One region of the Pantoea nemavictus genome, then DNA from elsewhere that is predicted to be linked to it. Evidence: predicted binding sites of a transcription regulator. Region 1 holds the regulator's gene; each other region holds the start of a gene.
What was found. Region 1 encodes PhoB, which activates phosphate uptake and scavenging genes when phosphate is short. Its sites were predicted from a motif close to CTGTCATAAAACTGNCNNAT; they were not measured.

Region 1 (5,729 bases):
AGCAGCGCAAAGCAGCAAGCAGGAGAGCAACAGCGATTTCATCAGCGATTCCGCAATTCATTAAGACGTCTATTCTGTCGCGGCACGATTTATCGCGCAATAAATTGCGCCGCTACGTCGTGCAAACCTTAGTTAACTCGCTCTTGAATCACGTTAGCCACAATCAACCGTGGCGGCAGAAGAAAACTGAAACAGGTTTCCTGATGCGGCACGCTGGTGATCTCCAATCGCGCGTTGTGATGGCCAAGCGCATGCTTCACAATCGCCAGCCCCAATCCGCTGCCGCCAGTGGCGCGTGAGCGCGCTTTATCTACCCGATAGAAGCGTTCGGTCAGGCGCGGCAAGTGCTGCTCGCTGATGCCGGGTCCGTCATCACACACTTTAAACTGCGCGCCTTGTTGGGTGCGCAACCAGCTGATGTCGATGCGCGTGCCCTCCGGCGTGTGATTCACCGCGTTGTAAACCAGGTTGGAAATGGCGCTGCGCAGCTGTTCATCATTGCCGAACACTTTGAGATGCGGATCGGTATGGAAATGGATGGTGTGGCGTCCCTGGCTCAGGGTTTCCGCTTCACGCTGCAGCAGCAGCAGCATGCCCGGTACATCCACCGTCTCTTTCAGGTCGATGGCCGGTGCCGCTTCGATACGCGACAAAGTCAGCAGTTGCTTCACCAGGCTGTCCATGCGCCGCGTCTGCTCCTGCATGGTGTGCAACGCTTTACTGCGCGTGCGCTCGTTCATCACCGAATCATCCATCATTTCCAGATAACCCTGCAGCACGGTGAGCGGCGTGCGCAGTTCATGACTGACGTTGGCGAAGAAATTACGTCGCGCGCCCTCAAGCTGGTGCATCTGGGTGACATCACGCGCCACCATCAGCCACTGCCCTTCGCTGTAAGGCATGACGCGGAATTCCATATGATGCTGATTATTGAGGATCTGCGTTAGCGGCGTATCAAATTTACGCTGGCGGATATAGCGGGAGAATTCAGGATAACGCAGTAAGTTCAGGATGTTCTGGCCGTTATCCTCCGGCCAGCGCAAGCCGAGATGCTGCTGCGCCAAACCATTACACCAGAAAATGGTGCCCTCTTCGGTGGTCAGCACCACCGCATCCGGCAGCGATTCAGCGCCGCTGCGGAAACGTTTGATCAGATTGCCCAGCTCCCGGCGACGGCGCCGATTGCGCAGCTGCATCTGATACAAACCGTAAAACAGCGGTTCCCAGCTGCCGCGTCCGGTTGGCGGCGTCATCGAACGATCGACCCACAGCCAGTGCGACAGACGCATCAGGTTTTTGAAGTGCCAAAACATCACACCGGTCACCGCAATCAGCAGCAACCACGGCAGATAGCCGAACAACAGACCGAGCACCAGCGCAGGTAAACAGACCAGCGCCAGCTCGGTCAACAGTCTCTTCCAGGAGAGTCGTTCCAGCACGGTAAAAACTCCGTTTACGATTAGTAGCGGGCAGAGAAACGATACCCTGTTCCGCGAACGGTTTGAACCATGCGATCGTGGCCGGTCAGCTCCAGCGCTTTGCGTAAACGGCGAATATGCACGTCAACGGTGCGATCTTCGACATACACATTGGTGCCCCAGACGTGGTTCAGCAGCTGTTCGCGGCTGTAAACGCGTTCCGGATGCGTCATAAAGAAGTGCAGTAATTTATATTCGGTCGGCCCCATCTCCAGCGGTGTGGTTTCGGACATCACGCGATGCGACGAAGGATCGAGGCTCAAACCCTGCATCTCAATCACCTCTTCCACCGCCATCGGTGAAATACGGCGCATCACCGCTTTAATGCGTGCCATCAGCTCTTTCGGTGAAAACGGCTTGGTAATGTAATCATCCGCGCCCACTTCCAGACCACGTACGCGATCCTCTTCTTCACCGCGCGCGGTCAGCATCATCACCGGGATGTCGCGCGTCATGGCTTCGCGCTTCAAATGCTTGATAAACTGAATCCCGCTGCCACCGGGCAACATCCAGTCCAGCAGAATTAAATCAGGCCAGGGTTCGATCAGCTTACCAATCGCGCTGTCATAATCTTCCGCCTCAATAGGCTGGTAATCATTCTGTTCCAGCACGAAACATAACATTTCACGGATGGGAGCTTCGTCTTCCACAACCAAAATGCGCTTAGCCATTATAACTCCTGCTAGTGTGACACCGTGTCACTGGGATTTGCGGCGCCATTATGCGTCAGTTTTATGACACTTTTATGAAAACACCGCCTTAAGATAGATAGATAAAAAACGGAAATGTCACAATAAAAATCTGCTTTTTTTCTTTGTGATCTTAAGTGGTTATAATTCGCCTTCGCTAAACTCAGCACGGAGCAAACATGCGCATCATTCACACCGCTGACTGGCATCTCGGCCAGTTCTTTTACAGCAAAAGTCGGGCCAGAGAACATCAGGCGTTTCTCGACTGGCTGCTGGATCAGATTGTGCAGCATCAGGTGGATGCGCTGATCATCGCCGGCGATCTGTTTGATACCGGATCGCCGCCGAGCTACGCGCGCGAAATGTTTAACCGTTTTGTGGTGGCGCTGCAGCCCAGCGGCTGTCAACTGGTGGTGCTGGCCGGTAATCACGATTCGGTCGCCACGCTGAATGAATCGCGCGAGCTGCTGGCCTGCCTGAATACCCAGGTGATTACCAGCGCGACGCCCCACGGCGAGCAGCAGGTATTAACCCTGAAGCAGCGCGATGGCGCGCCGGGGGCGCTGCTGTGCGCCATTCCTTATCTGCGTCCGCGCGATATTTTGCGCAGCCAGGCCGGCCAATCCGGGCGCGAGAAGCAGATTTCCCTGCTGGAAGCCATCGCGCAGCACTATCAGCAGTGCTTCGCCGCCGCGCAGGCGCAGCGCGATGCGTTGGAAAGCACGCTACCGATTATTGCCACCGGCCATCTCACCACCGTTGGCGTTACGAAAAGCGATTCCGTACGCGACATCTATATCGGCACGCTGGATGCCTTCCCGGCGCAGGCGTTCCCGCCCGCCGATTACATCGCGCTGGGCCATATTCATCGTCCTCAGCGCATCGCCGATAGCGACCATATTCGCTACAGCGGCTCGCCGATTCCACTCAGCTTTGATGAACTCGGCCGCGAGAAAAGCGTGTTCCTGCTGGAGTTCAGCGCGACGCTCGATGCCGTCACGCCGTTGCCCATTCCCCACTTCCAGCCGATGCAGATGCTCAAAGGCTCCATGGCGGAGATCGAACATCAGCTGGCTCAGTTCAGCGCAAGTGCAGGCGAGCAGCCAACCTGGCTGGACATCGAAATCACCACCCAGGAGTATCTCAGCGACTTGCAGCGCCGCATCGAAGCCTTGACGGAAAATTTGCCGGTTGAAGTGCTGCTGGTGCGCCGCAGCCGTGAACAGCGACAGCGCAGCCTGGAGCGACTGGATAACGAAACCCTGAGTGAACTAAAAGTGGAAGAGGTGTTTGCCCGCCGGCTGGCGCAGGATGATCAGCTGGACGCCGACCAGGCCGAGCAGTTGACGCTGCTGTTCCGCAGCCAGTTGGCCGCGCTGGAGAATCCGTTAGCATGAAAATTTTGACGCTCCGTTTTAAAAACCTCAATGCACTGCGCGGCGAATGGTTTATCGACTTCCGCCGCGAGCCCTTTGCCAGTAACGGATTGTTTGCCATTACCGGCGCCACCGGCGCGGGCAAAACCACCCTGCTTGATGCCATTTGTCTGGCGCTCTATCACCAGACGCCGCGCCTTGGCACGCTGTCGCAAACGCAAAATGAGCTGATCACCCGCGACACCGCCGAATGTCTGGCAGAAGTTGAGTTTCAAATCAAAGGTGAAGCCTGGCGCGCCTTCTGGAGCCAGAATCGCGCCCGCGGTCAGGCCGACGGTAAGCTACAGGCACCGCGCGTCGAGCTGGCGCGCGTCGCCGATAATCAGATCGTCGCGGATAAAGTCGGTGACAAGCTAAAAGCGATCGAAACCCTGTCCGGACTCGATTTCGCGCGCTTTACCCGCTCCATGATGCTGTCGCAGGGCCAGTTTGCCGCCTTCCTCAATGCCAAACCCGGCGAACGCGCCGAGCTGCTGGAAGAGCTGACCGGCACCGAGATCTACGGGCAAATTTCGATTCAGATCTACGAACGCTGGCGCAGCGCCCGCAGCGAGCTGGATACCCTGCGCGCGCGCGCAGGCGGCATGTCGCTGCTGGACGAGGCGCGGCGCGCAGAGCTGACACAACAGCTGGCAGAACTCGGCACGCAGGAGCAAATCCTCAACCAACAGCTGACGCAGGCGCAGCAGCAACAGCACTGGCTGACGCAAGCGCAGCAGCTCACCCAGGAACAGCAGCAGGCAGAACAGACGCTGCTCGCTGCACAACAGGCCTGGCAGCAGGCCGATAGCGATCGTCAACGGCTGGCGCGTGCCGAACCGGCAGAAAAACTGCGCGATAAGTTGCAGCAGCGCGAACAGTTGCAACGCGATCGGCTGTCGCTGGAGCAGCAGTCACAGCAGCTTCACAGCCAACAGCAGCAGGCGAAAACCGCTCTGCAGCAGGGCGAAAGCCACTATCAAGCGGCACAGCAGGCGCGTGAGCAGGCTATCCAGCAACAGCAGCAGTTGGAAACGCTGCTGACCGAACAGGTTATTCCGCTGGATCACCGCATCGCCAATAACGCCCAGCAGCTCAGCGAGCAACAACGGCTACACGTTCAGCAGCAGCAGGCGCTGCACAACAGCCAAGCCGCACTAAGTCAGCAACAGCAGGTAAGTGAACGTTTACAGCAGCAGCTCACCCAGCAGCAGGAATTCCGTACCCGCGAAGCCGCTGTCGCCGATTGGGGCGCAGAACTGACGCGCTGGCAGGCGGAGATCGCGCGGCTCGATGAGCGCGAACAGACGCTGACGCAGCTGAATGCGCAGCAACAGCAGCAGCGCAGCCAGCTTGCGCAGCATCAACAGGCGCAGGCTGAGCGTGAACAGGCGGCGCAGCCGCTGCAGCAGGCCGAAGCTCACGCTGCTCAGCTGCGCCTGCAAGCGGAGCAAGTACTAACTTCGCTCGAGGCCGAAGTCAGCACGACTCAGCTGCGCAGCGCGCTGGCTCAGCATCAAACGCAGCGCGCAGCGCGTCAGCAGCTCAGCCTGTTAGCCGCGCAGTGGCGCTCGCTGCAGCCGCAGCGGTTGCAGCGTCAGCAGAAATTAACGCAGCTGCAGCAACAGCATCAGGACGCTGAACAGGCGTTGCAGGCGCTGCGCGAAGAGTACAAACGCGAACATCAAGCGCTGCTGGATGTGCGCAAAATTTGCGAGCTGGAGCGCACCATCGCGCAGCTGGCTGACGAACGCGCGAAGTTACAGCCGGATCAGCCCTGCCCGCTGTGCGGCTCGTGCCAGCATCCCGCCATTGCGCAATATCAGCAGCTTGAACCCGGCGCAAACCAGCAGCGACTGGCCGCGCTAGAAACCCGTGTGGCGCAGTTAAAAGAGTCCGGCACCGCCAAAGGCGAGCAGCAGAAGCTGTCGCTGCAACAGCAGCAGGCCTTGCAGCAGGAGATTGACGAATTCGACCAGCAGCTGGCGACGGCGCAAACGCAGTGGCAAACGCTGTGCGACCCGCTTGCCCTGTCCTGCTCGCTGGAGCAGCAGGACGCATTCGCGCAGTGGCTGCAGCAGCAGGATGCGCAGGAAAGCAACCAGCAGCAGCAGCTTCAGGCACGGGAAAACGCCGCGCGCGCCGTG
Region 2 (5,729 bases), 830 kb from region 1:
TGTATGTTCCTCAAGCGCAATTTGTTCAATCTCGATGTGAAGGATTCTCATGATCGAACTCAAACACCTGCGGACGCTGCAGGCGTTACGGAATACCGGCTCGTTAGCCGCCGCCGCCTCACAGCTTCATCAGACGCAATCGGCGTTGTCCCACCAGTTCAGCGATCTGGAACAGCGGCTGGGATTCCGTCTGTTTGTGCGTAAAAGCCAGCCGCTGCGTTTTACGCCGCAGGGAGAGATTTTGTTGCAGCTGGCCGAGCAGGTTTTGCCGCAGATTCAGCAAGCCTTGCAGGCGTGCCATGAGCCGCATCAGACCACATTGCGTATCGCCATCGAGTGTCACAGCTGCATTCAGTGGCTGACGCCTGCGCTGAATAATTTTCGTCAGAGCTGGCCGCAGGTGGTGATGGATTTCAAATCTGGCGTGACTTTTGACCCCCAACCGGCGTTGCAGCAGGGCGAGCTGGATGTGGTGTTGACCTCCGACATTTTGCCGCGCAGCGGGTTGTTCTATTCACCGATGTTCGATTTTGAAGTGCGTTTAGTGATGGCGCCGGATCATCCTTTGGCGCAGCTTGATCATATTTCCCCGGAAGATATGGCTGAAGAGGTGCTGATGATTTATCCGGTGCAGCGCCAGCGTTTGGATGTGTGGCGACATTTCCTGCAGCCGGCGGGCGTGAGTCCAGCCTTGAAGAGCGTAGATAATACGCTGTTGCTGATTCAGATGGTGTCGGCAGGCATGGGCATCGCCGCGCTACCGCATTGGGTGGTAGAGAATTTTGAGCAGCAGGGTTTGGTGGTCACCAAGACGCTGGGCGATGGGCTGTGGAGCCGCCTGTATGCCGCGGTCCGCGAAGGTGAGCAGCGTCAGCCGGTGTTGGAAGCTTTCGTACGTTTTGCCCGCCAACACGCCTGTGAACATCTGCCGTTCGTGCGCGATGCCGCACGTCCTGGCGCATTGCAGAGCACCTCTTCCTGATGCTACTGGGCGGCGAAAGTCGCCCGCGCTGTTATCCCTGCCCCGCCTGCTCTATAATGCGCCGCCTCAACCCGCGACCAAGAGAGTTTCACCATGATGAGTAACGATGTTCTGCGCAGCGTGCGCTATATGCTTGATTTGAGCGATAGCAAAGTGGTGGAGATTTTTGCCTTAGCGGGAAGTGAAGTGCCGCTGGAAGATGTGCAGGCGTGGATGAAGAAGGATGACGATGCCGCGTTTCGCAAGCTGCCGGATGTGTTGATGGGGTACTTCCTCAACGGTCTGATTTTTTATCGTCGCGGTAAGAGTGAAGATGCACCCGCACCGTCGATTGAGCGCCGCATGAATAATAATATTTTCATGAAGAAGCTGCGTATCGCCTTTGCACTGAAGACCACCGATATTCCGGATGTGTTGCTAAAAGCGAACTTTAAGATTTCGCAGGCTGAGGTGGGCGCAATTTTCCGTAACCCGGAACACAAGAACTTCCGCGAATGCGGCGACCAGATTCTGCGTAATTTCCTGAAAGGTTTGACGATGATCCATCGTCCGGGACCGGTTAAGAAGGCTTAATCGCTTCATGGTTCTAGCCGGGTCAGGGATAGCGCGGCAGATCGCAAAGGGAAACCACTTCCCTGTGGATCAGCCTCGCGAGTACTCACCCCATCCATGGGGTTCGGCCGCAAGCGGCCAACGCTTCGCATTGTGCAAAAACGCTCCCGGCGTTTTTGTCCATGGCTCGGATGCTTTGCTCCTCTGCCGCGCTATCCCTTCCCTTTTAACTTAGGCGCCGCTTTTCTTGCCCAACACCCAGCGTTTATGCACATAAAGCGAGGCGAAGATTACGGCAGCACCGGCGATAAAACTCGGCCAATGCGGTGTTTCCTGCCAAATCGCCAGGTTCACCAGTAAACCCGCCGGCACATGCATATTGTTCATAATGCCCAAGGTGCCCGCATCCACCTGCGTTGCGCCGTAGTTCCACATGAAGTAGCCCAAACCTGAAGCCGCAACCCCCAACCACACCAGAATGCCCCACTGCAGCGACGTAGTAGGCAGTTTGTTGGGATTGCCCCACAGGCTCCAGGCAATGACCGCGATGATCACCGCACCGAGATAGAACCATGAAAACGCGGTGTGCTGCGGCATTGGGCGGGTTTCCTGCAGACGTTTGTAGCCCACCATACCAATGGCAAAACAGATATTCGCCGCCTGCACCAACAGTAAGCCAAACCAGAAATGATCGCTGACTTTGTCGTAACGAATAATCGCCGCGCCAATCACTGCCAACATAGCGCTGAAGGCATAGCCGATACGCAGCGGACGTCGGCTGAGCAAATCGTAAATCAGCGTGACATACAGCGGCGTCATGACGGTGAACAGCAGAAACTCCGTGACGCTCAGATACAGGTAAGCCTCAAAGCTCAGCAGATACATGATGCCGAGTTGCAGCATGCCCACCAGCATATACAGCAGGATGGTTGAGGCACGATAGCCACGCCAGCGCAGGAATGGCAGGAAGACGATAGCGGCGAGCGCTAAGCGCATCAGCACGGAGAACCAGGAGTCCACCTGCCCAGCCAAATATTCCCCGATTAAACTGAAGGAAAAAGCCCACAGAATGGTGGTAACGATCAGTAACAGCACGGTAACGATCCCAAAATGAACAGTGGCGCTAGTGTAAACAAACTGTCGCTATTGAGCTGAACTATCTGGTTTACAATAGCGCAAAATTGCGTCAATTAATGCTCATCGCTTCGCTTTTTAACCACACTAAAATGCGCGAAATACAACATTTACTGGTTTTTATCGCTCTTTACCGTCATCAAACTGTAACAAATGTGTCACACATCACAGTAACCGTGCGTGACCATCACTATTCTTTGCGCGAAATGGAAATATCACCTTTCCGTTTATAACGTTGCCGTAATTGCCCCAACCTGCTGGGAACTCATAACTATATCGCGCCCTGGAGGGCCACACTCATGTTGAGTATCTTCAAACCTGCACCGCATCGGCCCCAGGTGGCAGATGATCGTGTCGATCCGCTCTATCGTCGTCTGCGCTGGCAAATTTTCCTGGGAATTTTCTTCGGCTATGCGGCTTACTATTTAGTGCGCAAGAACTTTGCGTTAGCCATGCCGTATCTGGTTGAGCAGGGTTTTTCACGCGGCGATCTCGGTTTTGCGTTGTCGGGTATTTCCATCGCGTATGGCTTTTCGAAATTCATTATGGGTTCAGTGTCGGACCGCTCGAATCCACGCGTGTTTTTGCCCGCCGGATTGATCCTCGCTGCGGCGGTGATGTTGTTTATGGGCTTCGTGCCGTGGGCGACATCGAGCATCATGGTGATGTTCGTGCTGCTGTTCCTGTGCGGCTGGTTCCAGGGCATGGGTTGGCCGCCTTGCGGACGCACCATGGTGCACTGGTGGTCGCAGAAGGAGCGCGGCGGCATTGTCTCGGTGTGGAACTGCGCGCATAACGTCGGCGGCGGCATTCCACCGTTGCTGTTCCTGCTCGGTATGGCGTGGTTCAACGACTGGAAAGCAGCGCTGTATATGCCGGCGTTTGGCGCCATCATCATCGCGATCTTTGCTTTCGCCCTGATGCGTGATACGCCGCAATCCTGCGGATTACCGCCGATTGAAGCCTGGAAGAACGATTATCCGCCGGATTACAACGAGAACCACGAGCAGGAGCTGACGGCGAAGCAGATTTTCATGCAGTACATTCTGCCTAATAAGCTGCTGTGGTACATCGCGCTGGCCAACGTGTTTGTTTACCTGCTGCGCTACGGCATTCTCGACTGGTCGCCCACCTACCTGAAAGAGGTGAAGCACTTCACGCTGGATAAGTCCTCGTGGGCCTACTTCTTCTACGAATATGCCGGCATCCCCGGCACGCTGCTGTGCGGCTGGATGTCCGACAAAGTGTTCCGAGGCAATCGTGGCGCCACTGGCGTGTTCTTTATGACGCTGGTGACCATCGCCACCGTGGTCTATTGGCTCAACCCGCCGGGCAATCCCGGCATCGATATGCTGTGCATGATTGTGATCGGCTTCCTGATTTACGGGCCGGTGATGTTGATTGGCTTGCACGCGCTGGAGCTAGCACCGAAAAAAGCGGCGGGAACCGCGGCGGGCTTTACCGGACTGTTTGGCTATCTTGGCGGATCGGTGGCGGCGAGTGCGATTGTCGGCTACACCGTCGATTACTTCGGCTGGGATGGCGGCTTCATCGTGATGATTGGCGGATCGGTGCTGGCGGTGATTCTGCTGCTGCTCACCATGGTGAGCGAGCATAAGCACAAAAAACAGATGGCATAACGAGTATGGGCCGGTGATCGCCGGCCCATTTTTTTACGCGAGGAACAGCTTGCGCAGCGTATGCGGCACCGCATCTTCCGCATTGCTACCAATCACTTCCAGCGTTGGCAAGGTGTCTTTCAGACGCTGCTGGCCATTACGCATGATGCAGCCTTTGCCTGACATGCTCAGCATCTCCACATCATTCATGCCGTCGCCGAAGGCGATGCACTCTTTCAGCGAGTGACCCAGCTGCTTAGACACAGCTTCCAGCGCATGACCTTTCGAAACGCCGCCCGCCATCACTTCCAGACAGGTCGGCAGTGAGAAGCTGACATTCACACGATCGCCCCAGCGCGCTTCAATCGCCTGTTCCAGCGGAATCAAACGCTGCGGATCTTCACAGGTGAAGAACACTTTACTGATGCCATCGGTCGGCAGCATCCCTGGCTGGTAAACCTGATAGTTGAAGTCAGATTCGCGGAAATAGTCCTGTTCATCCGGACGATGACGGCTCATGAACCATTCGTCGTCGCGATAGACGTGCGTCAGGATGTGTTCATCATGATATTGCAGGCCATACAGATCGCTGGCGATATCGGCATCAAGGTTATGGCTGAACACCAGTTCGCCAGCAGCGTTGTGTACGCGCGCGCCGTTGGACGTGATCATGTAAGCCGGAATGGCGAGCTTATCGCGCATCTGCCCGACGTCGATATAGTGACGGCCGGTGGCAAAAACAAAGTGAATGTCACGCGCCACCAGCTCCTGCAGCGTAGTACGCGCGAACGGGGTTAAACGGTGTTCCGGAGAGAGCAGCGTGCCATCCAGGTCGGATGCGACGATGTGATACATGTAAACCTCGGGTGTTGATATCGGAAAATAAAATTGATTAAGCGTGATGCTCGAAGAAATCCACCACTGCGTTCAGCGCTTCGGCGCGCATCGCGTCTTTTTCGAACAAGATCTCATGACGCGCTCCTGTTATCACATACGGCGCGTTGCCCGCGCAGGGATGCCCCGCTTCGGCCATCGCCGTACAAAAGAGATCCTGTGAGCGGTTATCTACCACATCATCTTCGCTGGCCTGCAGCAGCAAGGTTGGTGTAGTGATGTTCGCTATCTGACTAAAAATGTTGCGCCCGGCCTGTACGCCTTCACGCACCCAATGATAGGTCGGTCCACCCACGCGAATGGCCGGGTCATCGGCGTAGAAACGCAGGTTGCGGCGATAGCGTTCGCGACTATGCGTCAGGCGGTTAATGCCAAAAGGATTCGCGCGCCAGCGGCCGGTGCCCAGCGCGTAACCTTCACGCAGCGCAGGCAGTTTTTCTGTCCAGTCGAGAATGCGGTGCGCCATCCAGTCTGGCAGCGGCAGCACAATACCAAACATCGGTGCGGAAAATACCGCGGCGTGAAACGCCTGCGGCTGACGCGCCAGA
Region 3 (5,729 bases), 1.3 Mb from region 1:
ATCGCCTTACGCTACTGCATGTCGTTAGCCAACAGGCACTGAGCGAGATCACTCCCGCACCGGATGTGGTGTATCTCGATCCGATGTATCCGCATCGGCAGAAAAGCGCGATGGTAAAGAAAGAGATGCGCGTGTTTCAGTCGCTGGTGGGGCCCGATCAAGATGCCGATGCGCTGCTGGAACCGGCGCGCCGACTGGCGAAGAAGCGTATCGTGGTGAAGCGTCCGGACTACGCGCCGCCGCTAGCGGGCGTGGTGACACAAGATGCGGTGGTGACTAAAAGCCATCGTTTTGATATTTATCCGCCGCTGGCGTAGGTCGTGCGGGCATGAAAAAGGTCGGCATTCATGCCGACCCTACGAATTGTCAGGTCAGCATTCACGCTGACCTGATCAATTATTCTTCATCTTCATCGCGCAGCGGCACGATTAACATGTCGATATGCACGGTATTAATCAACTGGCGTGCTGAGGACATCAGCTTGCTCCAGAAGTCCTGATGGTGGCCACATACCACCAAATCCACGTCATATTTCTTAATCGCATCCACCAGCACCTGGCCGAGATCGCCGCTGCCACTCAGGGTTTCACTGATCGGATAGCCGGCATTGATCGAAAGCTCTTTCAGCGCGGTGTGCGTCTCTTCAGAAATACGCTTCTGCATGTCACCCAGATTAACGTCAATCAGCCCGGTGTAGAGGTCTGAATAGTTCACATCAACGTGGATCAGCGAGATTTTCGCGTCGTAAGGGCGGGCCAGCGAAACGGCTTTATCAACCAGCAACTGGCTTTCGGGGGAAAGGTCTACTGCAATCAGGATGTGTTTATAAGCCATGATAAAACTCCTTTCTCAAGATTCGGGGCAATCTTCCTGCTTTCACGGTAGGCGGTTCCTTTGCGCGAGACGGCGATGAAGCGCCACCAACCACTATTTCAGCCTTGCAGGCGGTTTTTGTTATGCCCTGAGTATAGCCAGAGTTGTTAACAAATGCTGCAAGCGAAAGTCCGCTTGTGAGGAAGATCAAGCGTTATCGGCTTTTTCACTCGCCCCGAACGAAAATCATCGCTGGAAAAAAATTGAACAGATCTCCTACACTGAAAATAAGTGCCACTGCCGTATGAGTCGCGCACTCAGGTTCGCATAACAACAATGCAATCGGAATCATTCAGTGGCTGGTTTATTTCCCGTGCGGCGTCTACAGCAATTCCCCGCTGCGTTCGACGTCGTTGCGGCTCCAGCCGGGAGGGGAACATGATCAGCACTATCGCGCTTTTTTGGGCTCTGTGTGTGGTTTGTCTGGTGAATATGGCGCGCTACTTCTCTTCTTTGCGCTCACTATTGGCCGTTTTGCGCGGTTGCGATCCGCTGTTATATCAATACGTGGATGGCGCGGGGTTCTTCACCTCGCACGGGCAGCCGAGCAAGCAGGTACGGCTGGTGCGCTATATCTGGGATAAGCGCTATCACGATCATCATGACGACGAATTCATTCGCCGCTGTGAGCGCGTGCGCGGTCAGTTCGTGCTGACCAGCGGGCTCTGTTTTTTGGTGGTGGTCAGCCTGATTGCGATGGCAATCTGGCAATAAATAACGGCAATAAAAAAGGGCGACATCGCTGTCGCCCTCATACCCGTCATACTTCGACTTGCAGCTGCGTTAGCTGCGTGTGTTCTCCCCAGTCACTTACTTCAGTAAGCTCCTGGGGACTCACCCACTTGCTGCCTTCCTGCAATTCGAATTATTTAGGGTATCTATTAAATTAATTTCAACGCGATCCAGTAAAGCGAACCCGACAGCAAAATACACACCGGCAGGGTGAATACCCACGCCATGGCGATATTTTTGATGGTGCGGCTCTGCAATCCACCGCCATCCACCAGCATAGTACCGGCTACCGACGATGACAGAATGTGCGTCGTGGAAACCGGCATACCGGTATAACTGGCGACGCCAATCGATACCGCAGCCGTCACCTGCGCCGACATACCCTGCGCATAGGTCATGCCTTTCTTACCGATTTTCTCACCGATAGTGGTGGCAACGCGACGCCAGCCAATCATGGTACCGATGCCCAGCGCCAGCGCCACAGCAACAATAATCCAGATCGGTGCGTACTCAACGGTGCCCAGCAAATCGCTTTTCAGCTTGTTGAGGAAGCGCTTATCTTCCGCACTGGTTTCCGGCAGCTTAGCCACTTTATCCACGGTATCGGAGACACACAGCAGCAGACGACGCATCTGTCCGCGTTGATCAACCGACAGCTGGTCATAGCTCTGCAGGTTGTTCAGCAGCAGCTGCGCACGATCGATGGCTTGCAGCGCACGGCTGCTATCGCAATGGAACTCCTGCGGGCCGCCGACTGACTCTTCCGGCGTAGGTACCACCGGCGGTGCAAGCTGCACCATATGCGCCAGCGACTCGTTATGCTGCTGATAATACTGTTCCAGATGGTTAACAGCATCGCGTGTGCGGGTGATGTCATAACCCGACGCATTCAGGTTAACCACAAACCCGGCTGGCGCGACGCCGATCAGCACCAGCATAATCAGGCCAATGCCTTTCTGACCATCGTTTGCGCCGTGTGAATAGCTCACGCCAATCGCCGAAACGATCAGGGCGATGCGCGTCCAGAACGGCGGCTTTTTCTTGCCATCAATCTTTTCACGATCGGCAGGCGTCATGTGGATGCGTGAACGCTTAGTGGTTCCGCTCCAGTAGCGACGCAGGATAAAGATCAGCCCGCCTGCTATCACCAGACCAACAATCGGCGAAAGAATCAGGGACATGAAGATATTGATGACTTTCGGCAAGTTGAGCGCGTCAACCACCGAGGTGCCGGTCATCAGGGCGTTGGTGAGACCAATACCGATGATGGCGCCAATCAAAGTATGAGAACTGGACGCCGGCAAACCTAAATACCAGGTGCCAAGGTTCCAGATAATCGCGGCCAGCAGCATGGAGAAGACCATTGCGAGGCCGTGGGCCGAACCGACATTCAACAGTAAATCGGTCGGAAGCATGTGAACGATGGCATACGCCACGCTCAATCCACCAAGCAAAACACCCAGAAAGTTGAAAACACCCGCCATGACAACTGCCAGTTGCGCCCGCATCGCACGGGTATAAATGACAGTCGCGACCGCGTTAGCAGTGTCGTGAAAACCGTTGATTGCTTCATAAAACAATACAAACAGCAGAGCAAGAATCAGTAACAGGCTGGTACTGAGGTCGAGACCAGCAAACAGATGTAGCATAAACGTTACGCCATTTTGGGAGGACATGAACGCGGCGCATTATCTGCGACAACGTGCGCGATATGAAAGAAAAATATAGCTCTTTCTTGTCTTAAAATTGTAATGCAGCGTATAGATTTAGCTGAAAACAGCTAAAAATTAGTGAGTTACATTATGACATATTTACGGCAATTTTTTGACGCTAGCGCTAAAAGCCGCAAATCCCTACAATCAGCGCCTTTCGGGCAAGGCGGATAAAGCAGTGGAAAAGTTTGACGTTATCATTATTGGTGCAGGCGCAGCCGGCATGTTCTGTGCGGCGCAGGCAGGGCAATTGGGTCGTCGCGTGCTGCTGCTGGATAACGGCAAAAAAGCCGGACGCAAAATTTTGATGTCGGGTGGCGGCCGCTGCAACTTCACCAACATGTTCACCGAGCCTGCTGCGTATCTGTCGCACAACCCACATTTCTGTAAATCGGCGCTGGCGCGTTACAACCAGTGGGATTTCATCGACCTGGTGAATCGCCATGGCATTGCGTATCACGAGAAAACGCTGGGACAGTTATTCTGCGATGACTCGGCGCAGCAGATTGTCGATCTGTTATTAAAAGAGTGTGAGGCTGGCCAGGTTACCGTGCGTTTGCGCAGCGAAGTGATGAGCGTGGATCGTGACGACAGCGGTTACACCTTGCAGCTTAACGGCACAGCGGTGCAGGCGGAAAAATTGGTCATCGCCAGCGGTGGACTCTCGATGCCGGGCCTGGGTGCGACGCCGTTCGGCTACAAAGTGGCCGAGCAGTTCGGCCTGAAAGTGTTCCCCACGCGCGCGGCATTGGTGCCTTTCACGCTGCATAAACCGCTACTTGAACAGCTCAATACGCTGTCGGGCGTGGCGTTGCCTACCACCATCACCGCGCAGGACGGCACCTTATTTAAAGAAGCGATGCTGTTCACCCATCGCGGCCTGTCTGGCCCGGCCGTGTTGCAAATCTCCAGCTATTGGCAGCCTGGTGAATTCGTCACCATTGATTTGTCGCCTGCCACCTCGCTGGATGATTTCATTAATGTGCAGCGCGAGGCTCATCCTAATCTCAGCCTGAAAAACAGCCTGGCGAAGATCCTGCCGAAACGGCTGGTGGAAGTGCTGCAGGAGCTGAAACAGATTCCCGACGTCACGCTGAAGCAGCTGAATAGCAAGCAGCAGAGCGAGCTGGTTAACACATTGCATCATTGGCGTGTGCAGCCGAACGGCACCGAAGGTTATCGTACCGCTGAGGTGACGCTGGGCGGCGTGGAGACCACGCAGCTGTCGTCGAAAACCATGGAAGCACGCGATGTGCCGGGGCTGTTCTTTATTGGTGAAGTGGTGGATGTCACCGGCTGGCTGGGTGGCTATAACTTCCAGTGGGCGTGGAGCTCAGCCTGGGCCTGCGCGCAGGCGCTGTAGTGCGTGCTGAATAGGCCGCACACGCGCAATCTGCTACTATCGCGCGCTTTACTCTTCAGCGGGTGACGCCCTTCATGTTAAAAATCAAATTTCTTCTGCCGTTGCTGATTGTGCTGAGCGCCGTTGTCTGGTGGCTGATGCCGCACTACAGCGACGAGGATAAAGCCTACTACATCGCCACGTTCTGTACCCTCACTCATGATGGGCGCGGCAATACATCACAGGATATGCAGCACATCATTGAAGGCAGCAATTCCGATTACGCGCTGCAGAAGATTCATTTCAAGCCAGGGCTTGCAGATCATCTGCAAAGCATTTGGCAGGATTTGTCACCGGAGCAACAGCAACAAGCGCGGCAGGAGAGTCTCTCCTGCCGCCGTTTGATGTCTGACAAACTGTTACCCGGCCAGCCGGTTCAGTAATTATTTAACGGGCATCGCCAGCACAGCATCGGTGGTTTTAATTTCAGCGAACACATCTGCGACGCCGGTCAGCGCCGCTTGCTGCAAGACTTTATGATCCACCACCTTGTTGTCCCAGGTTGCCAGATCACGTGTTGCTGTCGCATCTTCCGGAATAATGACGGAGTAGCCGAGCGGCACCGCATCACGCGCGGTGGATGACACACACATGTGCGTCATCAGACCGGTAATGATCAGCTGTTTAATGCCCAGTGAGTCCAGCTGCTTCTGCAGGTCGGTGCCGACAAATGAGCTTGGCGTGGCTTTGCTGATTACGCGATCACCCTTGGCTGGCTGCAAATCCTTATGGAACTCAGCAAAACGGCTGCCTTTGGCAAACAGCGGACCATCGGCATCACCTAAATGCTGGACGAAGAAGACCGGCATCTTGTTTTTGTGAGCGAACTCGACGATGCGTTTGCTATTTTTCAGCGCTTGCATGCCATCCGGGATCGGCATTTTACCGCCAGGGAAATATTCGTTTTGAATATCAATGACGATCACAGCAGTTTGCTTCGCATTGAGTGAAGTAGTAGCAGTAGCACCGCTCATGGTACGAATAGTCGGCGCTTTCTCAGGCTTAGTCTC
Region 4 (5,729 bases), 370 kb from region 1:
ACGATTATTGGTGGCGTGTTGCATACGGACCACACTTTCCATTGCCTGCGACAGATCGACTTTGGTCAGCGAATTCTCTTGCTGCATTTCAGCAAAGATTTCAACCATCACTTCCGCCTGCTTATCGGCCACGCCGGCCTGTTGTAGCGCCAGATACGCTTTATGCGTGTTTATCATCGTCATTCTCATCCTTGTCTCTCCCGGTTAACTCCTTTGCTGAGGAGAAGGCTATCCCGGTTGTGAGGGTTACTCTATCTGAGCGTTCAAACTTTGCGCGATGCCTCGAAAAAAATCAATCCGTACAAAGAGTAACGCGATTCGCTAATAAAAAAGGCCTGCACGCAGGCAGGCCTTGAAGTCCAGCAGAATCAGCTTAACGTTGCGGCTGCGGAATAATTTTTATATCCACCATACCGATGCCCAGTTTGCGCGGATCCTGGCCGATGATGTTGCCGTCATTCGACTCCTGCGGCTCCGGCGGTGCAATAATCAAGTTGCGGCTACCGGTGGGATTGGTGAAATGCAGCGTGGTGGTGGAGAAATCCTCCCCCAGATTCAACGGCTGCTCCTGATCTCCCACGCGCACCGGGATTGGCCGATGCGCATTGGGGCCGAAGCCACGCGCGGTGATCACCACATCAAAGCGCTCAGGCAGTGGATCGTTGTATTCAATATTCACTTCAGGTGCCAGATTAGCGTTCGACCAACGTCCCCAGTTTTCCAGCCGTGATATGCCTTTAAAGCTCTTAACACTGCTCGGCGCGCCGGGCACCGTTAACAGGAAGCTGTCTGCGTTGTAGCGAATAGCATTGTCTTCAATGCGAATCTGCTGTTCGTTCAGCTGGAACGTTGCTGCGCTCACCTCCGCTTTCGGGAAGGTGACTTTACTTTTCCACAGCGGCTTATCAATGCGGGTTACGCTCGGTTTGCCGCCCATTTGCCCCATCGAAATACACAGATCGTTCGATAGCGCTAAATCAGGCTGCCACAGGCGGGCCATCTTGAAGCAGCGATCGACCCAGACGAATTTGTCAGCGGCAGCGAATTTGGAGAGCTGATAGCGCAGTGGCTCAGCGTATTCACCTTCCGGCAGCGGTTCGACATGTTTATCAGAGACGCGGAACAGAATCGGCAGCTTGAAGGTCGCGCCCGAGAAGCTGAAAGTATTCTTCTGCTGATCGACCGTGAAGCTCTCCATCTTACTGGGGAAATTCCACAGTTGGATGATATCCGCTTTCCACGCCGTGACGCGCTTCGCCATATCCTCAAACTGGGTAGACAGCGAGACGGAGGAGAGACCGCTGCGACCCAGGCCGATGGCGTTATCACCGCCGAGAATATCCAGCACCGTCGCACCGTTATCCAGCGTGCTGCGTTTGCTATCGAGCACTTCCGCCTGTGGCTGATCGCCACGAATGACCATAAACAGGTCATGGCGCGGCTGTTTGATCAAATATTGATGCGCCGTGTTGTTCATCGCCAAATGATCGGACGTCACCACGATGATGGTATTTTTAAACCACGGCGAGGCCTTAATGCGCTCAATTAGCCGCGCCACATGCTCTTGTGAACAGGCCACGGCGCTAAATGACTGGTTCGGTTTACCGTCATAGCTGTAGCTTTTACGTTGGCAGCTGCGCGAGATAAAACCATCCGGATGATGGGTATCTACCGTTAGCGTGAACAATGCAAAGCGCTTCTGCTCACGGGACAGCTCCTCGTATTTCTCAAATACCTCATCCATCACCGTGTCATCGTAGTAGCCCCAGTTATTGCGATAGGCGGGATCGGCGACGCGGCTTTTGAGCTCCTCAGAGCCGTACATATTGGCGGCATCAAAGCCGTGCGACAGCAGAAAAGTATCTTTACCGGCGAAACGCAAATCCGCGCCCTGTATGAACCAGTTTTCGTAGCCGGAGTTTTTCAGGATATCGCCGAGACAAATATTCTGCGGATAAAAGCTGGAGAGCGAAGCCGAGGCGTTGCCATCAAAAGGGGCAAACAGCGGAATGCCGCACTGCGAAGCCACCATGCCGGCAATGGTGTAGTCGGTGCCGGGTAACTGTTCGGTTTGGCTGAAATCGATGCTCTGGTCTTTTTCACGGCTGAGTTCGGGCGCTAGGCCGGGAAAGGCCTGCTGATCGAAGTAGGTCCGTTCGAGGCTTTCGCCATAGATATAGACCAGATTGAGCTTCGGCTCGGCTATCACCTTGTTTGGCGTTTTGTAATAGGTTTCGAAATCTGAATCAGCGAGACGCGTGTGGGAGGCGATCAGCTCTTTCACCTGACGGAACGCCGGCGTGGTTTGTACTGAACCGGCAGCACAGGCAATAGCCAGTAAACTCCAGCCGAGATGATGCTGAGTCTTGCGGCGACGCAGCAGCCATGTAAGCAGGCAAAATAGCGAGAACAGGCCAATGATTAACCCGATGGCCGGCACCACATATTTGCTCACGCCCGCGCCCGTCAGGCTATTGGTTAGGGTGTAGAGCACCGCATCATTGATTCCATCGCCCGTGAAATAGTTGCTGGCGAACAGCGTGATGTTAAGCACGATGAACAGGGTAAGCAGCAGCAAGATCAGACTAAACCAGAATTTATTTCGCCCGGCTTTAAAGGAGTAGACCGCAATCGCAGCCAAAAAGAGTACAACCGAAACCATTTCGGACAACGTCAGATCCTCATCTTGAATGAATACGCATTCCCTGCGTCAACGACCCTCTTTGGGGGATTTTTGCGTCAATCTATATCGGGTGTCACAAGGCTGCAACACATCCAACCAGATTTGTGCGATGCATTCCGATTCGTTTATGGCGGATTTAGGCTGGCTGTGGTTTGGCCTGGTAGCAACGCAACGGCTGCTACCAGTGAGGGCAGAGAAGGGAAATTAGAGTTTGCCAGTGAGGTATTGCGCTTCGCCATCGGCAAAGCTCCAGTCACCTTTACTGTTGGTGATAAAACTAATCATCAAATCTGTGCCCTGTACGCCACAATTTTCCTGCAGCTCGCGCGCTAACTCTGCCATAAACAGACACTTCTGTTCTTCACTTCTCGGGCTGGTATAAACGCGCACCATCACCAGATTATCGCTGCGCTCAAAACCCAAACCGGTGTCCTGAAAGACCATCTGATAGCCTTTGTTTTCATGAACAATCTGATAGCGATCGCGTGCGGGCACTTTGAACGCCGTTAACACCGCGCGATGTGCGGCATCCAGCAAAGTCCGTAATTCTGCTTCAGAACGGCCCTGAATAACGTCAAATGTCAGTAATGGCATCAATAAACCCTCGTTTTTGCTCACATGAAAAGAGTAGGATGTGGCTCTATGCTGCCGCTTGCTGCCGGAAAGAAAAAGCGTGCTGGTTGAAATGATTATTTATTATTTTGAACAATGAAGATGAAAGAAATTAAAACCGATAGCCTTTGGGTCCATTTGCACTGGTTAACCGTGCTGGCTGAGCTCGGCAGTTTTACGCGTGCAGCGGAGCGCTTAGACGTCAGCAAAGCGGCGATGAGCCAAAAGATTAAAGAACTGGAAAAGATGGCCGGCGTGGCGTTGGTGCAGCGCACCACGCGCAGCGTACGTCTCACTTCCGCCGGTGAAAAGCTGGTGGATGAGCTGCGCGATCCTTTTGCGCGCATCGCGCAGAGCTTTTTCAGCGTGCGCGATGAAGCGGGACCGGTACGTGGCATGGTGCGCGTAACGGCTCCGGTAGCCTTTGCGCGTCAGCAGCTGGTGCCGATTATTGGTGATTTCTTGCGGGATTATCCGCAGGTGCGTCTGCAGCTGGATGTGACCGATCGTTTGGTCTCGCTGGGCAGTGAAGGATTTGATCTGGCGATTCGCCACAGCGATAACCTGCCGGAAACGCACGTGGCGCTGCCGCTGTGTGAAACCCACGCGCTGCTGGTGGCTTCCCCCGCCTATCTGGCACAAAATGGGGTGCCCGCTACGCCGCAGGCGCTGCAGCAGCACAACTGCCTGTATTATCCGCGGGGTTTAGAGTCGCCGCAGTGGCGCTTTCGCTTGGCCAGCGACGCCAGTGAAACCGTGCAGGTAAAGATTCAGGGCAACTTTGCCACTAACAATAGCGAGTCGATTCGTGACGCAGCATTGCAGGGAGTAGGTATCGCGATGCTGCCTGATTTCAGCGCCAGCGCGGCACTCGCCAGCGGTACGCTGCAGCAGGTGCTGCCGCAGTGGCAGACGATCGATGCCTTCGCCGATCGTTTGTGGGTGGTACGCCCGTATGCTGCACAGGTGCCACGGGCGGTGACCACCTTTATCCACTGGTTACGCGCGCGCTTTGTTGATGGGTGACGCCAGCGTGATGGGCGTATGCGGTTGCATCATTTGGCCCAACAGGCTGCTGCGGTTGTAGTGACCGAGGCGCAGGTTGAAGTCGAGATGCAACTGTTCATTGCCGCTGAGCTTAATCACCGGCGGTGGCGTATGCGGGCGCTGGTGAAACAGCACCGCGTGGGCAAACGCCTCGCTTTTCCAGCCGCTCAGGCGCTGATAGTAATAGGCGTTCGCCTCGCATTTACGCAGATAGAGATTGACCCGGCGATATTCACGCATGGCGATTTGCTGCGCCAGCGAACCCAGTTGCTGTTCCGGCTGGGCAATCTTCTGCGTCAGCAGCGAATAATCATCGCGTTTGGTCAATTCATTGAAATAATTTTGTTCGCCGAGATGTTTAATCGGCGCGTAATGTTTTTGCCATTCACGAATAAACGGATTATTGGCTGTCGCCGCCAGGAACCAGCTCTCAATCACCGGCGCGAGATAATTAACGGTGGCATTTTCGTGATAATAACCAATCACATCCATACCACGTTCCTGATGTGCGCGATGCACCCAGGAGAGATCTTCAAATAATAACGTGCTGCAATCAATAGCAATGCCGCCATAACGTAATAGCAACTCCAGGCGAATGACTTCGCTGCGCTGCTGTGCGCTTAATTGTGAAGAGGTAAAGATAAAGTCAGGTAAAACTTCTTTTACCGTTAAGCGGTTTAATAAATGAATTTCATGATCGGGATTATCCTGACGAATTTTTTTAATATTTAACGCCATCGATTTGGGTAAATATTCATTATCCCAATACATCCACACTTTTTTTGGAATCTCTGGCAGATCTTTTTCGCCAGAAAGCAACACGATATTGTCCTCTTCGCTGGGATCGTATTCCGGCGCACAGAGCGCATTATGCTGTTTTTTCTGCAGGAAAGTCTGGCTGGTAAAGGCGAGTCTTTTCCAGTTATGCCAGAGGTTTAAGGCTGGCTGAAGGCGTTTTTTATTCATGATGCACCTGATTATTGTGATTATGGTGGCAAGGCTTCCCTGTTACTGGCGCTGAGCGCTCTTGATTATCCCTTTCTTTGTGCTGTGTAAAAAAATACTCTCCAGAGCTTAATAAAACATTCTGTGCTGTGCGGCTACCACTTTTTACTTCTTTCAGATAAAGCGGAAAATCAAGGATCCGTTAAGTTTTAAATTAACGCTGAATAACATACTGGATTGTTGTTTATTCACTTTTTTCAGCTTAAGACTATTCCTAATAAAATAAGGTTGGCGTGGCGCAGGCTGCGGATTGAATTAAAAAGTGGGCGTGAGATCACTGGTTAACCTCACTGCATTTTCCGCTGGTCTGCGGTAAGAATCCCACCGTGAGTGAGGGTTAGCTACGCTTAAAGGAGGTGATTAACCAAAGGAGACACTATGC

Region 2: the regulator PhoB is predicted to act here: its motif matches at 2,802-2,821, upstream of glpT (glycerol-3-phosphate transporter).
Region 3: the regulator PhoB is predicted to act here: its motif matches at 3,417-3,436, upstream of pitA (inorganic phosphate transporter PitA).
Region 4: the regulator PhoB is predicted to act here: its motif matches at 2,754-2,773, upstream of opgB (phosphatidylglycerol--membrane-oligosaccharide glycerophosphotransferase).

What each region holds. Positions count from the first base shown of each region.
Region 1 covers NZ_JBBGZW010000001.1:3,138,954-3,144,682, reverse strand. Annotated here, with positions in the region: gene WH298_RS14340 (PstS family phosphate ABC transporter substrate-binding protein) at 1-42, opposite strand, end outside; gene phoR (phosphate regulon sensor histidine kinase PhoR) at 129-1,439, opposite strand; gene phoB (phosphate response regulator transcription factor PhoB) at 1,460-2,149, opposite strand; gene sbcD (exonuclease subunit SbcD) at 2,347-3,564, shown strand; gene WH298_RS14320 (AAA family ATPase) at 3,561-5,729, shown strand, end outside.
Region 2 covers NZ_JBBGZW010000001.1:2,307,632-2,313,360, reverse strand. Annotated here, with positions in the region: gene metR (HTH-type transcriptional regulator MetR) at 50-982, shown strand; gene WH298_RS10570 (YehS family protein) at 1,076-1,555, shown strand; gene WH298_RS10565 (carboxylate/amino acid/amine transporter) at 1,766-2,629, opposite strand; gene glpT (glycerol-3-phosphate transporter) at 2,968-4,308, shown strand; gene yigL (sugar/pyridoxal phosphate phosphatase YigL) at 4,342-5,142, opposite strand; gene pldB (lysophospholipase L2) at 5,180-5,729, opposite strand, start outside.
Region 3 covers NZ_JBBGZW010000001.1:1,829,704-1,835,432, reverse strand. Annotated here, with positions in the region: gene rsmJ (16S rRNA (guanine(1516)-N(2))-methyltransferase RsmJ) at 1-317, shown strand, start outside; gene uspA (universal stress protein UspA) at 397-834, opposite strand; gene uspB (universal stress protein UspB) at 1,252-1,587, shown strand; gene pitA (inorganic phosphate transporter PitA) at 1,755-3,254, opposite strand; gene WH298_RS08390 (aminoacetone oxidase family FAD-binding enzyme) at 3,496-4,680, shown strand; gene WH298_RS08385 (hypothetical protein) at 4,755-5,102, shown strand; gene WH298_RS08380 (cysteine hydrolase family protein) at 5,103-5,729, opposite strand, start outside.
Region 4 covers NZ_JBBGZW010000001.1:2,770,780-2,776,508, forward strand. Annotated here, with positions in the region: gene WH298_RS12645 (hypothetical protein) at 1-183, opposite strand, end outside; gene opgB (phosphatidylglycerol--membrane-oligosaccharide glycerophosphotransferase) at 374-2,671, opposite strand; gene WH298_RS12655 (tautomerase family protein) at 2,888-3,277, opposite strand; gene WH298_RS12660 (LysR family transcriptional regulator) at 3,398-4,321, shown strand; gene WH298_RS12665 (glycosyltransferase family 32 protein) at 4,295-5,308, opposite strand; gene WH298_RS12670 (YncE family protein) at 5,726-5,729, shown strand, end outside.